One region of the Acidovorax sp. LjRoot74 genome, then DNA from elsewhere that is predicted to be linked to it. Evidence: predicted binding sites of a transcription regulator. Region 1 holds the regulator's gene; each other region holds the start of a gene.

Region 1 (4,040 bases):
ACCCCATGGCAGTCACCTCAATCCCTTCAGGCCCTACCCGCACCAACCCCTGCTCCGCCATGTCTTCGAGCTGGGCGATTTCGGCTGCAAAGTACTGCCGCACGTCGATCAACCAGGCCTGCTCCATGGATTCATAGAGCAACTCACCCTGGCACATCAGGGCCATGATGGCGGCGCGCCGCACAAGGTCGTCGCGCGTCAGCGCCAGTCCGCGCACCACCGGCAGGCGCCCCTGGTCGAGAAAGTCGTAGTACTCATCCAGCGTCTTGGAATTCTGGCTGTAGGTGGCGCCCACCCGGCCAATGGCAGACACGCCCAGGCCGATCAGGTCACAGTCGGGCTGTGTACTGTAGCCCTGGAAGTTGCGGTGCAAGCGCCCTTGCCGCTTGGCCACGGCCAGGGCATCTGAGGGCAGTGCAAAGTGGTCCATGCCCACATAGACATACCCCGCCTCCATGAATGCATCCAGCGAACGCGAGAGCATGGACAGCTTGCTCGACGCGGTAGGCAGCTCGGCCGACACAATGCGACGCTGGGGCTTGAAACGCTCGGGCAGGTGCGCGTAGGCATACAGCGCGATGCGGTCGGGACGAAGCTGTGCCACCTGCGCCAAGGTGCGGTCAAACGACTCGGGCGTCTGGCGTGGAAGGCCGTAGATCAGGTCCACATTCACCGAATCAAAACCCAGCGAACGAGCAGACTCCACCAGCGCAAACACCTGCTCGGCGGGCTGGATGCGGTGCACGGCCTTTTGCACTTCCGCGTCGAAATCCTGCACACCAAAACTCAGACGGTTGAACCCCAGCTCAGCCAGCAAGGCCAGCCGATCGGCATTGACGGTACGTGGATCCACCTCGATGGAATATTCGCCGCCCGGCGCGAGCGTGAAGCTGCGCTTGAGCATGGCCATGAGTTCGCGCAGACCTGCATCAGACAGGAACGTGGGCGTGCCGCCCCCCAGGTGCAACTGGCTCACGACCTGCCCCACGCCGCAATGGGCGGTGTGCAGATCAATCTCGCGGCTCAGGTAGCGCAGATAAACCTCTGCGCGATCGTGGTGCTTGGTGATGATCTTGTTGCAGGCGCAGTAGTAGCACAACGATTCGCAGAACGGAATGTGCACATACAGGGACAGGGGCAGGGCCTTGGCCACCGAGCCCGTCCGGCGTTGCTCCAACGCGAGGATGTAGTCCTCCTGCCCAAACGCCTCGACAAAACGATCAGCTGTCGGATAGGAGGTATAGCGGGGTCCCGGCACGTCGAAACGGCGCAGGAGATCGGGCGAAACAGCAGTCATGGGGGAATATCCTTGCGTACACCCTGACTGTGCCGTACCCTTAGGAACATGTCCTTGACCTGCATCAAGTGAACAATCAGGCCGACCAGCGACAATTTGATGCATGTCAGTCGCTCAGATGCCCCCGAAGGCCTTCCCAGCTTTTCGCATCGGGCACGATATGCTCGACGCTCCACCCCTAGCTCATGTGCCTATGAACCCGCTCACCATCAAAGTCGCCTGCTCCAACTGCAACCTGCGCGAGCTGTGCATGCCCGTGGGCCTGAACGAAGAGCAACTGCAGCGCATCGACGAGGTTGTTGCCGTTCGCCGCAAGGTCAAGCGCGGTGGCACGCTATTCCGCAACGGCGAATCCTTCACCTCACTCTACGCCATCCGCACCGGCTTTTTCAAGACCTGCGTGGCCACAGAAGACGGCCGCGATCAGGTCACGGGTTTCCAGATGGCGGGCGAAATCATCGGCCTTGACGGCATCGTGAACGACCACCACACCTGCGACGCAGTGGCCTTGGAGGATGCAGAGGTCTGCGTCATGCCCTTCGACCGCATCGAAGAACTGTCTCGTGAGGTCACGGCCCTGCAGCACCATGTGCACAAGATCATGAGCCGCGAGATCGTGCGCGAACACGGCGTGATGCTGCTCTTGGGCAGCATGCGCGCCGAAGAGCGCCTCGCCGCCTTCTTGCTGAACCTGGTGCAGCGCCTGCATGCGCGGGGCTTCTCGCAGTCCGAACTGGTGCTGCGCATGACCCGCGAAGAAATCGGCAGCTACCTGGGCCTGAAACTCGAAACCGTGAGCCGCACCTTCTCCAAGTTTGTGGAAGAAGGCATTGTGGAAGTCAAACAGCGCCATGTCCGCATCCTGGACACGGACGCCCTCAAGCGCATCGTGAATAGCCAGCAGGCCTGCCACTGACTTTGTAAGAGCCCTCGCCGGGCGATCAACTGCTGCCTGCCACATTTGGTGCCGATTTCAGTGCAAAGCAAACCGGCTGCCTAGCAGCCAGCACCGTACCCCACACCGCACTCAAGAGCAGGACGATGTCTTGCGGCAGTCATCCGGCCGCTCGCCCTCTGGCACCGGGCAACGGTTCAGCTCAAAAGGTGACATGGCCAGCAGCGTAGTCAGCGCACTGCTGGCCATGGTGACAACCCAGAACGCAAAAAAAGCCAGGGTATAGACCCCTTGCCGTGACAGCGCCAGCGGCTGGCCGAACCAGTGCAGGTCCTGCGGGTCCACCATCGCAAAAACAAGCATCTCCAGCACACCCGCCATCAAGAAGGCGGGCCATGCAATCCACATCAGGCGTTGCGTCCACATATCGTTCCTGTCTCCCGGGGTGGCTCATTGGTAGCAAGGTGGCACCCTATCCTTGGGCTGCCATGGCCTCGCACAGTTTCAACGTGGCTGGTCCTGCACCGGTGTGGCGGCATGATTGCGGCCCTTCATGGCCGGTGCCAGGCTCTTCTCGGGGGCTTCCAGCGTCTGGTTGATCTCGATTCCCTTGCGGTAATAGTCTTCCGCCACCACAGGGTCTGGCCGAGACACTGCCAGCCAAAGGGTCACAAAACCCGCGACGATCACGATGGCCGGGCCGGCAATCACCAGCCAGACATGGCCAAATTTCCACCAGGGGGCTGCTTCAGCCTGGGCAATGGCTGGGTTTGAAGACATGGCGACTTACTCCTTCACATTCATCTCGATCAACACAAGGCCAGGTCGGGCCTTGCACCGGGGCGCCACTCAGCGTGGCACCAGGAACACAGATTTTTCAGACACATGGGCAGCAGCGCCCACCGCCTGCACATCAAACTGCACGGCATGGGAACCCGGGCTTGCAGAACCATACGGTATCTGCAAGCGCACCGCCACCCAGCGCGACTCGGCCGCACCGATGTCCACTTCGGCGTCGGAGGACACCTCCAGGCCTTCCAGCCCCCGCGCACTGATGCGATAGCGTTGTTCGCCCTCCGTCGCGTTCATGATCTGCAGACGGTAGATGTTCTCCAGCTTGCCCCCAGCCACGATGCGCGACAGCGCTGCGCGGTCCCGCACCACATCGACCTTGAGCGGGGTCCGCACGACCAGGCTGGCCAGCATGGCCACACACAAGGCCAGCAGCACGGCGCTGTAGATCAGCACACGGGGCCGCAGCACACGCCGCAACATCTGCGACTGGGTCCACCGCTGGGCCACACCGTTCTGGGTGGAATAGCGGATCAGCCCCCGGGGATACTGCATCTTGTCCATGACCGTGTTGCACGCATCCACGCACAGGCCACAGCCAATACATTCGTACTGCAGACCCTTGCGGATGTCGATGCCCACCGGGCAGACCTGCACACACAACGAGCAGTCAATACAGTCGCCCAGCCCCTGCGCCTTGTAGTCGATGTTCTTCTTGCGCGGGCCGCGCTGCTCGCCGCGTTCGGGGTCGTAGGTCACGATCAGCGTGTCCTTGTCGAACATCGCACTCTGGAACCGCGCATACGGGCACATGTACTTGCAGACCTGCTCGCGCATGTAGCCGGCATTGCCGTAGGTGGCAAAGCCATAAAACAGCACCCAGAAAATCTGCCAGCCGCCCTGCAGTGCCAGCAACTCGCTGCCCAGCTCGCGGATGGGCACGAAGTACCCCACGAACGTGAATCCGGTCCACAAGGCCACAGCGATCCACACCACCTGCTTGAAGAACTTCTTGCGGATCTTCTCGAAGGTCCAGGGGCCGTTGTCCAGCCGCAG
Region 2 (4,040 bases), 3.6 Mb from region 1:
CAGCATGGTGGATTTGGCGCCCGGTCGCTCCCTGCCCATCCAGCTCTACTGGCATTGCTGGAACCTGGAATCCGAGCTGCTTGATGCGCTGTCGGCCGCGCTGACGGGTGCTGCAGCCCAGTCGCTGGTGTCCTGAACGTACCTCCGCGTGCACTCCCTAGGCGCACGGCGGACGGCACGCTTTGTGCTGGCTAAAACGTGAACGACGTAGTTGCATTACAACTTAGTCATTTATTTTTTTACTGCAATGTATAAAATATAGGCCATGCAAACCCAGCCCCCCAAAGTTTCGTTCAAGGAGCAGATGCACCAGGCGCGCGAGGAGGCCATCCTCCAGTCGGCCTGCCGTCTGCTGGGCGAAAAGGCCTTTGACGCCATGACCATGGACGATGTCGCCAATGCCGTGGGCATTGCGAAGGCCAGCCTGTACAAGCACTTCTGCAGCAAGGAAGAACTGTGCAGCGCCGCCATGGTGCAGATCCTGGGGCGTGTGCAGGCCTATCTGGCGGGCTTGCCCGCCGACATGCCGCCGCTGGACAAGCTGCGCTCGCTGGTGCGCTGGTCGCTGGAGCGCCTGCTGACCAACGAAATGCCGCTGCTGCCCAGCCGCAACTCCACGCTGCGTGCGGTGCTGATGGCCAACAAGGACTACCTCAACGGCCTGGTGGGCGTGAGCGACCAGATCGGCGAATGGATCACCGAAGCCCAGGCCCAGGGCGTGATCAGCTCCAGCCTGCCACCCATCGTGGTGCTCTACACCCTCTATGCACGCGCCTGCGATCCGGTCGTGAGTTTTCTCAAGGAAAGCGGCCAGTATTCAGACGCGGAGATCGTGGACCTGGTGGTGCGCACCTGCTTTGACGGACTGGCGGCACGCTAAGAAGTCCCCCGGGGTTTTTTCCCGGACCCGACCAAAAAGAAAGCCCGGCATGCCGGGCTTTTTTGCGTGGAGGCCATCGCCCCGGGGATCACTTGGGCAGGATCACCTTGTCCACCACATGGATCACGCCGTTGCTGGTGAACACGTCTGCCGCCGTGATGTTGCTGGTGCGCATGTTCTGGTCGGTGATCACCAGGCTGGTGCTCACGGTGAAACTCTGGCCCTGCACCGTGGTGATGGCTGTGTTGGTGGGCACCTCGGCCTTGAGCACGCGCGCAGGCACAACGTGGTAGGTCAGCACCTTGGTCAACAGGGCGGTGTTGGCCAGCAGGTCGGCCTTGCTCACGCCCAGCTCGGTCAACAGCGCAGCAAAGGCGGCGTTGGTGGGGGCGAACACGGTGAACGGGCCGGTGCCCTGCAAAGTGCTCACCAGCCCTGCGGCCACCACGGCCTCGACCAGGATGCTGAAGTCCGGCAGGGCCGAGGCCGTGGCCACGATGTCCTTGTCGGCGGGCAGCAGCACCTTGTCTACCAGGTGCACCACGCCGTTGCTGGCCTGGATGTCGGTGCTGGTGATGGTGCTCACGCGGTTGCGGCCGTCGGTGATCTTGAGGCCGTTGTTGGATTCGATCTTGAAGAAGCCGCCCGACACCGGCGTGATCGCCTTGCCCAGTGGCACATCGGCCCGCATCACCTTGGCGCCCAGCACGTGGTAGGTCAACACGGCGGTCAGCAGCGGCTTGTTGGCCAGCAATGCGTCCTTGGTCACGCCCAGCTCGGTCAGCAGCGCAGCGAAGGCGGCATTGGTGGGTGCGAACACGGTGAGCGTGCCGGTGCTCAGTGTGTTGGCCAGCCCGGCGGCCGTGACGGCCTCGACCAGGATGCTCAGGTCGGGGGTGTTCTGCGCCAGCTCGACGATGTTGCGCTGGGGCTCGTCGTCGCTGCCCCCACAGGCTTGCAGCAGGGTGGTGCTCGCGCCCAGGGCGGCGGCCATCAGGACGGTGCGGCGGTTGAATGTGGTGTTCATGGGTCGCTCCTCTCGGTTTCGATGGAAATGACACGCCAGGATGGGCGTGGCGCGAATGTATAACCAAATGGTATTAAAGTAAACCAATTGGTCATTCAGAAACCATACGGTAATCATGGGCGAAAAAAAAGCCCCGCAGACGCAGGGCTTGGCGGGATGGCGCCCGAAGGCGCCGGTGGGTTAACGCACGATCAGCAGCGGCACCTTGCTGTAGGCCAGCACCTGGGTGGTGACCGAACCCATCACCAGGGTGGCGATCGCGCCGTGGCCGTGTGAGCCCATGACCAGCAGGTCGAACTTGCCGGTGTCGGCCACCTTGGCAATGGTTTCGCCCACCGTGCCCACTTTGACGCTGCGCTTGGCGTCCACGCCATGGCGGCCCAGGAATTTGCACACGGGCGCGAGGATCTTTTCGGCTTCTTCGGCGTGGTAGGTGTCCACCACTTCCTTGCCCAATGCCGCACGCGCGCGCGCGGGCAGCGGAGCCTGCACGGTCAGCACGGTGTAGGTATGGGTGCCGCCCAGCAGTTCTTCGTGGGTGGCCAGGTAGGCCAGCATTTTCTTGGTGTAGGCGCTGCCATCGACAGCAAGCAGGATGTTCATGGTGTTCTCCGAGAAGGGATAAGGCAGACTACTCTGCGCAGGTGCCTGTTGTCTTGACCTGGGTCATGCTTTTTTGCCTGGCGCGTGGCGAATTCACAAGAACCGCGTGTTGATCATACGGTGACCGTCCAGCAAGGCCGGAAGGTGGCCTGCTCCCCCTTGCGCGCATAACCCAGCGGGTTGGCCACCACGCGGCACTTCCAGGCAGAACCATCGCCATGCAGGCCTTCTGCGATGTAGTCGCTGGGCGCATGCAGGTGGCCATGCAGCCACAGCTGCGCATGGGCCAGCAGATGGTCCAGCGCGTTGCAAAACCCGGCCGTGCCGGGCACCAGGCCGTAGCGTGGGTCGGCGCTTTTCAGGCTGGGCGCAAAGTGGGTGACGGCCACCGTGGGGCCGTCAAAGCGCTGCTGCAGTGCAGCGGCCAGCCATTCCTGGCAGGCCAGGGCCTGTTCGCGCAATGGCTCGGCCAGGAACGGCTCGCCAAACCGCGTGCCACCGGTTTTGCGCAGGTAAAAGTTGGCGGCGCGGAATGCCTTGTCGCGCAGCTTTAGCCGCCGGGCCAGGTCGGTGCTGCCCTCATGGTCTGCCAGGGCATCGAAGTCGCTCCAGAGTGTGGTGCCCACAAAGCGGGTGCCCTGCAGCACCAGGGTTTCGCGCTCCAGCCAGGCAATGCCCAGGCGGTCGCAGGTCTGGCGCAGGCGCAGGTGCGCGGCGTCGAAGTCCTGCGCATCGTATTCGTGGTTGCCGGGCACAAACAGCACCGGGGTGGGCCAGCCAGCGTGCTGGGGCAGGGGAGAAAAGCGCACCAGGCCGAAGTCGTCGTCGGCCAGCTGTGAGCCGCTCTGGTAAGAGCCCACGTCCCCTGCCAGCACCAGCACATCGGCACCGGGGGCGGGTTCAGGAGCAAAGTGGGGATGGGCCTCCAGGTGGAGGTCGGACAGGAGCTGGATGTTCATCGACTGCGCAGTCTACGGTGTCTGCTGCGTGTCCTGCTCCGGGAAGGTGCGCCGGGCCGAGCGCGCCAGCGCATTCAGCAACCAAGTCATGGCCGCCTGCTGGGGGCCGCGCCTGCGCCACAACGCATCCACGTGCACGGCCGGCACATCCAGTGGCAAGGCCCTTTGCACCAGCACATCGGCAATACCAGTCACCGGCACAAAGTGGCGTGGCAGCACGGTGAGCAGGTCCGAGCCCGACACCACCCGCCCGGCCGTGAAGAACTGGTTGACCGTGATCACCACCTTGCGCTCGCGCCCGAGCGATGCCAGCGCTTCGTCGATGAAGCCAAATGGACGGCCCGAAAAACTGACCAACATGTGCCGGGCCGCGCAATAGGCGTCCAGCGTGAGGGGCGCGCTGGCCAGCGGGTGCCCCTGGCGCATCACACATACATATTCGCCGTCATACAGGCGGCGGCTCTCAAAGGCCACCACACCGCCCGACTGGGCGCGGGCCGTGAGGTCGGCCAGCGCCGCCGGAAAGTAGCCCACGGCCATGTCGGCGGCTTCTTCGTCCAGCAGGCGGCGG
Region 3 (4,040 bases), 1.9 Mb from region 1:
CAGCCCTGGGTGGTGACCAGCACGCCCGACGAAAACGCACTCAGTGCCAGCGTGGCGTACACGCAGAAGTTGATGGCTGCCTGGGCGCGGTCCTTCTCTTCCGGGCGGTAGGCCGTCATCGCCAGCGTGGTGGAGCCTGTGAACAGGAAGTTCCAGCCCACGCCGAGGAAGAACAGCGCAATGCCGAAGTGGTGCAGCTCCAGGCCCATCAGCGCCACGGCCACACAGGCAAAGTTCAGCAGCACACCCACGCCCATGATGGGCAACACGCCAAAGCGCTTGATGAGGTGGCCGGTGACAAAGCCGGGCGCAAACATGCCGATCACATGCCATTCCAGCACCAGCGCCGAGGCGTCGAAGTCAAACCCGCACACCTGCATGGCAAGCGGCGTGGCAGCCATCAGCAGGTTCATCACGCCATAGCCCAGCGCGGCGCCCACAATGGCCACGATGAAGGCAGGTTGGCGCATCAGGACTTTGAGCGGGCGCCCCTGCTCGCGCTGGCCCGCAGCATTGAGCACCACGGGTTGCACCTCGAAGCGGATGGCCGACATGCACAGCATGGACAACAGCGCCACGCCAATCAGCGCGATGTAGGCGCCCGCAAACGGCACCGGGAACAGCGTGCGCGTAGCGCTGGCCAGGTTGGGGCCCGCCACGGCGCCCAGCAGGCCACCGGCCAGCACCAGCGATACGGCCTTTTCCCGGTAGTCTGGCGTGGCCAGTTCGGCCGCAGCAAAGCGGTACAGCCCGCCATTGGCGCTGTAGTAGCCCGCCACCACCGTGGCCGTGCACAGCAGCCAGAAGCTGGCGCTGAACGCCGCCCAGGCACACAGCGCGGCCGACACCACGGCCACGGCCAGCCCGATCTGGAACGACACCTTGCGCCCCCAGCGTGCCTGGCTGTGCGCCACCAGCGGGGTGGACAGCGCCCCGCCCACCACATAGCCCATCACGGGCAGCGTGGCCATCCAGCCAAACGGGGCCAGCTGCAGGCCCACCAGGCCGTTGATGGCAATGAAGACGACGTTGTTGGTGAGGAACAGGCCCTGGCACAGGGCCAGCAGCCAAAGGTTGCGGTTCATGGGCTGGAGGTGCGTCAAGGCGCACTTGAAATGGGTCAAGCCGGAGACCGGATCTGGGTCAATTCCGACAAAAAAACTCTGCCATTGTGCGCCCGCTTTGATCGGGATCAGCGGACGCGCCCCCCGGCCGCCGTACCGTGCGGGCCTGTTTGGACGATGGACCGCGATGGATTCCGTGACCGTATCTTCTTTCGCTGCCGCCCCGGCAGCCCCGCTGGCGGCGCCCGAGCTGGTCTGCCCCGCAGGCAGCTTGCCCGCCCTCAAGGCCGCCGTGGACCATGGCGCCAGCTGCGTCTACCTGGGCCTGCGCGACGCCACCAACGCGCGCAACTTTGCGGGGCTCAACTTCGACGCCGCCGCCATTGCGCAGGGCATTGCCTACGCCCACGCGCGCGGCGCCAAGGTGTTCATGGCGCTCAACACCTACCCGCAGGCCGGGCGCGAGGCGCCCTGGCTGAGCGCGCTGGACCAGGCGGTGGACCTGGGCGTGGACGCCGTCATCCTGGCCGACCCCGGCCTCATGCAGCACGCAGTGCAGCACCACCCCCGGCTGCGGCTGCACCTGTCGGTGCAGGGTTCGGCCACCAACCACGACGCCATCAACTTCTACCGTGCGCAGTTCGGCATCGTGCGGGCCGTGCTGCCGCGCGTGCTCTCGCTTCCGCAGGTGCGCCAGGTGATCGAGCGCACCGAGGTCGAGATCGAGGTCTTCGGCTTTGGCAGCCTGTGTGTGATGGTGGAGGGGCGCTGCGCACTGTCGTCGTACGCCACGGGCGAATCGCCCAACACCCACGGCGTGTGCTCGCCCCCCAAGGCCGTGCGCTGGCAGGAGACAGAGGGCGGCATGGAGTCGCGCCTGGGCGGTGTGCTGATAGACCGCTTTGCGCCCGGCGAAAAAGCCGGCTACCCCACGCTGTGCAAGGGCCGCTTTGACGTGGAGGACGACCAGGGCTACTACGCGCTGGAAGAGCCCACCAGCCTGAACACGCTGGAGCTGCTGCCCCAGCTGGTGCAGATGGGCGTGCGCGCCATCAAGATCGAAGGCCGCCAGCGCAGCCCCGCCTATGTGGCCCAGGTCACGCAGGTGTGGCGCGCTGCCATCGACGACTGCATGGCCCAGCCCCAGCGCTATCGCCCGCGCACGCACTGGATGGCCCAGCTCGACCAGGTGGCCGAGGGCCAGCAGCACACGCTGGGCGCCTACCACCGCCCCTGGAAATGAGGAACAACCCCCTGAGGCGCTGCGCGCCTTCCCCCTTCTCTCGCCTCGCTAGCGCGATGCGGGAAGGGAGACACCGCCAGCGCGGCGGGGCGGCCCTTGCGCGGCGGTCGCTGGCCTGGCCCGCGCTGGATTGCAGGCTGGTGTGCCTCTTTGAAACCGAAACAACCCGATGAAAACCCCGGAGACCGCTCCCATGAAAATCTCTTTGGGCCCCCTGCAGTACTACTGGCCACGCAGCCAGGTGTTTGACTTCTACGAGACCCTGGCGGGAACACCGCTCGATGTGGTGTACCTGGGTGAGACCGTGTGCTCGCGCCGCCACGAACTGCGCCTGGCCGACTGGCTGGCGCTGGGCGAGATGCTGCGCGCTGCAGGCAAGCAAGTGGTGCTCTCCACCCAGGTGCTGCTCGAATCCACGGCTGACGTGGGCACCATGCACAAGCTCGTGGCCAACGAGCCCGGGTTTGAGGTGGAGGCCAACGACATGGGCGCCGTGCACTGCCTGCACCAGGCCGGACAGCGTTTTGTGGCCGGGCCCCACCTGAACCTGTACCACCCGCGCGCCGTAGGCTGGATCGCGCAGCTGGGTGCCACCCGCTGGGTGATGCCCGTGGAGATGCCCCAGGCCGACCTCGCGCGCATCCAGGCCGCGCGGCCCGCCGGGTTGCAGACGGAGGTGTTTGCGCACGGGCGGCTGCCGCTGGCCTACTCGGCCCGCTGTTTCACTGCGCGCCACGCCAACCGGCCCAAGGACGACTGCGGATTTGTCTGCCAGAGCCACCCCGACGGCCTGCCGCTGCGCACGCGCGATGGCGAGGGTTTTCTGGTGCTCAACGGCATCCAGACGCAATCAGCCCGCGTGTACCAGCTGCTGCACGCGCTGCCGCAGATGGCTGCGCTGGGCGTGGACCTGGTGCGCCTGTCGCCCCAGGCCCGGCACATGCCCGAGGTGGTGGCGCTGTTCGACGCCGCCCGCTGCGACGCCACCAACGCCGCCCTGGCCGCGCGCTGCGCCCAGCAGGCCGAGCCGCTGTTGCCCGATGCCCCCTGCAACGGATTCTGGGAGGGCCGCCCCGGGCTGGAGCAGGGGCGCGTGGGGCCCGCGCGCACGGCGCAGGCCACGCCCTCGGCTGGCAAGGCTGCCGCTGGTTAGCCATGTACCCTGGCGAACGTCTCAACAGCCTCACCCACCTGGTGGGCGCAGCCCTGGCCGCCACCGGCACCGCCGTGCTGGTGGTGCTGGCCACACGCCTGGGCGACCCCTGGAAGATCGTGAGCTTCAGCATCTACGGCGCCATGCTCGTGCTGCTGTACGCCGCCTCCACCGCGTACCACAGTGTGCGTGCGTGCAAACCCAAGGCGGTGCTGCAAAAGCTCGACCACTGCAGCATCTACCTGCTGATCGCGGGCAGCTACACGCCGTTTGCGCTGGTGTCGCTGCGCGGCGCCTGGGGCTGGTCGCTGCTGGGTGTGGTGTGGGGGCTCGCGGCGCTGGGCGTGGTGCAGGAGATCTGGCTCGCGCGCGGCGCCCGCATCCTGTCGCTGGTGCTGTACGTGGCCATGGGCTGGCTGGCACTGGTGGCTGTGGTGCCGCTGTGGCGCGCGCTCTCGCCCGCCGGTTTTGCCTGGCTGGCCGCCGGTGGCGCGGCGTACACGCTGGGCGTGGTCTTCTATGCGGCCGACCACCGCATTCCCCATGGCCACGGGCTGTGGCATTTGTTTGTGCTGGCGGG

The links. The regulator FNR, encoded in region 1, switches genes on or off when oxygen is low (the NO sensors DNR and NnrR bind a similar motif). The targets are predictions, from matches to a motif close to TTGATNNNNATCAA.
Region 2: ACSQ3O_RS00900 (universal stress protein) is a predicted target of FNR. The motif match lies at 2,564-2,577, and genes of this name have one in related genera.
Region 3: ubiU (ubiquinone anaerobic biosynthesis protein UbiU) is a predicted target of FNR. The motif match lies at 1,111-1,124, and genes of this name have one in related genera.

The regions. Positions count from the first base shown of each region.
Region 1 is NZ_CAXUTI020000001.1:3,793,873-3,797,912, forward strand. It holds gene hemN (oxygen-independent coproporphyrinogen III oxidase) at 1-1,297, opposite strand, end outside; gene fnr (fumarate/nitrate reduction transcriptional regulator Fnr) at 1,491-2,213, shown strand; gene ACSQ3O_RS18025 (hypothetical protein) at 2,325-2,618, opposite strand; gene ACSQ3O_RS18030 (FixH family protein) at 2,697-2,972, opposite strand; gene ccoG (cytochrome c oxidase accessory protein CcoG) at 3,042-4,040, opposite strand, start outside.
Region 2 is NZ_CAXUTI020000001.1:188,823-192,862, forward strand. It holds gene ACSQ3O_RS00885 (LysR family transcriptional regulator ArgP) at 1-136, shown strand, start outside; gene ACSQ3O_RS00890 (TetR/AcrR family transcriptional regulator) at 266-880, shown strand; gene ACSQ3O_RS00895 (fasciclin domain-containing protein) at 969-1,907, opposite strand; gene ACSQ3O_RS00900 (universal stress protein) at 2,088-2,510, opposite strand; gene ACSQ3O_RS00905 (metallophosphoesterase) at 2,624-3,469, opposite strand; gene ACSQ3O_RS00910 (LysR family transcriptional regulator) at 3,482-4,040, opposite strand, start outside.
Region 3 is NZ_CAXUTI020000001.1:5,650,645-5,654,684, reverse strand. It holds gene ACSQ3O_RS26715 (MFS transporter) at 1-1,085, opposite strand, end outside; gene ubiU (ubiquinone anaerobic biosynthesis protein UbiU) at 1,252-2,307, shown strand; gene ACSQ3O_RS26705 (U32 family peptidase) at 2,501-3,460, shown strand; gene trhA (PAQR family membrane homeostasis protein TrhA) at 3,463-4,040, shown strand, end outside.